One region of the Desulfatiglans anilini DSM 4660 genome, then DNA from elsewhere that is predicted to be linked to it. Evidence: riboswitches for the same ligand, from Rfam matches in the RefSeq annotation. Region 1 holds a riboswitch; the other holds the start of a gene.
What was found. Region 1 has a riboswitch for cobalamin ahead of H567_RS0117665 (TonB-dependent receptor). Riboswitches for the same ligand answer to the same signal wherever they lie in the genome.
Positions count from the first base shown of each region.

Region 2: it holds a riboswitch for cobalamin, as region 1 does, so the genes downstream of both, H567_RS26610 (cobalamin-binding protein) here and H567_RS0117665 (TonB-dependent receptor) in region 1, are expected to answer to the same signal.

Region 1 is NZ_AULM01000036.1:28,756-30,953, reverse strand. It holds gene H567_RS0117665 (TonB-dependent receptor) at 1-1,067, opposite strand, end outside; cobalamin riboswitch at 1,194-1,407, opposite strand; gene H567_RS0117655 (Slp family lipoprotein) at 1,594-2,109, shown strand; gene H567_RS0117650 (hypothetical protein) at 2,138-2,198, opposite strand, start outside.
Region 2 is NZ_KE383814.1:26,763-28,960, reverse strand. It holds gene H567_RS0121445 (C1 family peptidase) at 1-750, shown strand, start outside; cobalamin riboswitch at 1,145-1,349, shown strand; gene H567_RS26610 (cobalamin-binding protein) at 1,444-2,198, shown strand, end outside.

The DNA of each region.
Region 1 (2,198 bases):
AGGGTGTCGAGATCCATTTCGGCCCGATAGAAGTCCGCCCCCGCGATCAGGGTATTCGGGCGCGAGAAGAGGGGTTTCTCGAGGACGTAGCGCGGTGTAAAGGACCACGTGTCGAGTTTTCGTTCCGCCGAGAAGGTGTAGCTGACGAATGCCTCGTCGGTGTCGCGGTACCGGTAGCCTAAATCGGCGGCGAGATACCCCAGTGCGCCGAAATCGATCCGTGTGTCCAGCTTGAGGTACTGGTCCGTGTTCTTGGCGCCGTCATCCGGGGCGTTCGCCTGACGGCGGTCGAGGGCATAAGCCTCCTCGGTCAGCGGCCCCGGCAGACCATAGTCGTCCGAGTGATAGGCTCCGCTCAGGTTGAAGCTCAGGGAGTCCGTGGCGTCATAGGCCACCTTGGCCCCGACGTCCCGGGTGCGCAGGTAGCCGTTTTCACGGTATCCGTTCATCGACTCATAGCTGGCGGAAAGAAGGGTCGCCAGCCGTTCCGTGCCGCCGCCTGCACGCGCCCAGCCTTTCGCGCGCCCGTAGCTCCCGCCGCTGCCGCCCACTGCGGCGTTGAATCCCTTGTCCGGAGTCCTGGTGATGATGTTGATGACGCCGCCCGAGGCGTTGTCTCCGTAAAGGACGCTTCCGGCCCCGCGGACGATCTCGATCCGTTCGATCTGGTCGAGAGGGATTTGCGTCCAGTCGACGCCGCTCAGATCGATCTCGTTTACACGGCGGCCGTCCACCAAGACGAGCGTGTTGTAAGGCCCCGTCTCGCCGAATCCCCGCAGGTCGACCTGGGCGGTTTTTCCGTTACCGTAGAGGTCTCTTACCACAACCGCCGCCTCCGAGCGGAGCAGATCCGGCACGTTTTCCGCGTTGGCGTTCTCGATCGTTTCTTCGTCGATGACGGTCACATGGGCCGGGACCTCCTGAACGGCCTGCTCGGTGCGCGTTCCGGTGACGACGACGGTTTCCATCCGGACCGCATCCTCGGCGGCGGCCGGCGCGCGGTTGCCGGCTGCCGCCAAAGCGAAGACGGCCATACTGCAGTAAAATGTCTTGATCCAGGGTTTCATCCTATTCTCCTTTCGCTGTAGAAAATGAGTCGGCGTCCGGAGAAAAAAATCCCCGGACCGCTTTGCGATCCGGGGATGACCCTTTTTTATCCACGGGATCCGGGATGCGACCCCGTACCACGAAGGTCTTGTATCCCTGTTCAGGCAGGTCTTCTGACTCCTCCGCCCTCTCGGCGGCCTTCCCATCCGAGGGCGTCGGACAGTGGCTTCTCTAGGCCGGGAGGTTTCCTTCTCCTGCGGGAGCGGGGAAAAGGAGCGGAGTCACAGCGGCGGGTCCGTCCCCGTTTTCAAGGGAGTTCCCTTTTAAGCCCTTGCGGGCACCTGAACGTGCGAATCTTCCTATCAGAAGATGATTGGAAGGTCAAGCAGATAGAAGCGAAAGGCAGCCGGCGCCGTCTCCGGGCAAGCAAAGGCGATGTGGGAAAGATTGAAAAAGCGGCTGATAAAACGTATCATTCTAAAAAGTGGTGTGGTGCTGAATGGGGGCTTTTTTGGCCGTACGTATCGACCTTATGGAGGAGTTTCCATGAAAAAGAAGACAGGAACGACGTGGATTTTGGTTGCGGCGCTCTTTCTGCTCGGAGCGTGTTCGCCTATCTCACCGCAGCTCCGTCATTCGTCCGAGGTGGATGTGCCCTTCGAGACGCTGGTTTCCGAAGCGGATGCCCATAAGGGAAAGACCGTTCTTTTGGGCGGGAAGGTCCTTTCTATCCAGCCGGAAGCCGCTCGAACCCTTATCACCGTGCAGCAATGTCCCCTGAATCATGAAGGCCGCCCCCACTGCAAAACGGATTCAGGCGGTGTGTTCCTGGTCTCCTACCACGGGAAGCCCCTGGGACCTCTGAGCAGGCCGGATCAGGAGATAACGGCGGTCGGGAAAATCATCGGGCTAGAGAAAAATGACGGCAGTTACTGCGCCTCAGGCTGCCTCGTGATCGAGTCCGAAGATGTCTACCTCTGGGCGATGGCGCCGCCGGCGGATTACAAACTGTGGCCCCGTTATCCCTACGACCGCGGCGCAAGGTCCTGGGAGGGTTATTAGCTGCATGATGCAGCTGGGCCCACCGCCCTTATTTTTTGAACAGCGCCTCAAGGGCCCGGCGCGCCTCGGTGACGGGGTTGACAGACTCC
Region 2 (2,198 bases), on a different contig from region 1:
TATTACTTCACCAGTTGGAGTTATGCAAACAGCGGTGAAGTCGCCACCTCCACCGAGATCAAGAACGCCATCTATAACAACGGCCCCGTGGTCGTGTGGTACAAGGTCTACAGCGATTTTTACAGTTACAGCACCGGGGTTTACACCAAGACAAGCGGAACTTACGAAGGCAACCACTTCGTCCTCGTCGTCGGATGGAACGACTCGAACAATTCCTTTATCTGCAAGAACAGCTGGGGGTCTTCCTGGGGAGGCCTTGGCGGGTATTTCAATATCGGCTACAGCCAGTTGGCCGGTGACGTGCAGTTCGGATACTGGACTTACCAGTACGGCAGCGCCTACGGCCCCAGCGTCGACTGGTACGCCGCCTACCGGACCATGCTCCCTGTGCCCGGGGATCTCGCCCTCTTCCGCGCCTACCGCGACAAGGTGATGGAAGAGACCGCCTTCGGCCAGTTCTGCTCAGGCATGATCTACAACCAGGCGGACAACCTCCTGCGGGTGCTTTTGACCCACCCGAGGCTGCTGATCCAGGCCCGGCAGCTCGTCAAGGCCAACCGCGCGGCCGTTCAAAGCGTCGTGCAGGGGGGCTTCGGTACGATCGAAAACACGGATGAGGTCATGCAGTTCATGGGTGACGTGGCGGATTGTTCACCCCTCGACCTCCGGGTTTTTCTCAACCAGCTTGAAACCCAGATGCAGCGTCATCGGGCTGCCGGCGAACCGTTCCTCGGCTTTTTCCTCCAATAGCAATCGTTTTTGACCGGCAGCAGCAAGACAGGCGTGAAGGCAAGGCCCGCCCTTCCATGGGGCCTTGCCTTCACCCTTTTACGCATCGGTGCAATCGGATAGCGGTTTTCCCGGGGCATGCTGCTCCCCATTGCCCTCTCTGCCTCTCGGTCGTTTTGCCGCTTGACAGAATCCCCGCCTTCGTCTTACACTATTTACTCAAAATAATCGCCAGACTCGCTTCAACCTGGAAATCGCGCTGATGCACCGGTGTCGTGTGGCACACTACCCGGTAGTCGGAAGGTCTGCTGTGAAGTCCAGCCGGGTGCCCGCCCTCTTCCCCGGGATAGATCGGCGCCGGTCTTTCTGGTCTTGAAGCGAGACCGGGTTCCTGATCCTTGTTAGGAGCGGGAAACCCACTCAAGCATGTTCAGGCGCCTTACGAGGCTTAATAGGGAACCCCGTGCGAATCGGGGATGGGCCCGCCGCTGTAACTCCGCTCCGCTGCAACGCAGGGAAACCTTTCAGCATGCATGGACCACTGTTCCGCCTCAACCGGAATGGGAAGGTCGCTGGAAGGACGGGGAAGTCAGAAGACCTGCCTGAACACGAGGCGTAAGCCGCGACGGAAAGACGGCTGCCTCTGGATCTCTCGGATAAAAACAGGGCTATCCCCGGATCGAAACGTGATTCGGGGATTTTTTTTGGCATAAGATGCTATCGAGCCGCAGCCTGTTCATCGGTTTGTTCATCCTGGTCGCCTTCATGGCAAGGCCCGCGTCCGCTGGCGCGTTCCGCGACGCGCTGGGCAGAACCGTCACCCTGGATGGACCGCCCCGGCGGATCGTCTCCCTCGCCCCAAGCATCACGGAGATCCTGTACTTCCTCGGTCTGGGCGAACGGGTGGCCGGCGTCACCCAGTACAGCACCTACCCGCCGGCTGCCCTCGGCAAACCCAAGGTCGGGAGCTATGTGAACCTGAACATCGAGCGGATCATCAGCCTCGCCCCGGACCTCGTCATCGCCACGGTGGACGGGAACAGCCGGAGCGTTATCGAGACCCTCGAGGCCGCAGGCATCCAGGTCTTCACCACCAACCCCAGGAACCTATTCGAGGCCCTGGACACCATCGCGCTCCTCGGGCAGGTCTGCGGAGCCACCCGGGACGGGGCCGCCGCCGCGGAGGCCCTGAAGGTCCGCGCCGAAGATGTGGCGGAGAAGGTCCGCGGCCTGCCCCGCCCGAAGGTCTTTGTGCAGATCAATCTGCGCCCCATCATGACGGTCAACCGGGACACTTTCCTGAACGACCTCATCACCCTGGCGGGCGGCTCGAATCCCTTCAGCGAAGAGCCCTTCGCCTACCCCAGGATCAGCCTCGAAGAGGTCATCCGCCAGCGGCCCGACGTCATCCTGGTCTCGTCCATGGACCGCGGGGGCCGGTTCGAAGAGGCCCGCCGGGAATGGCTTCG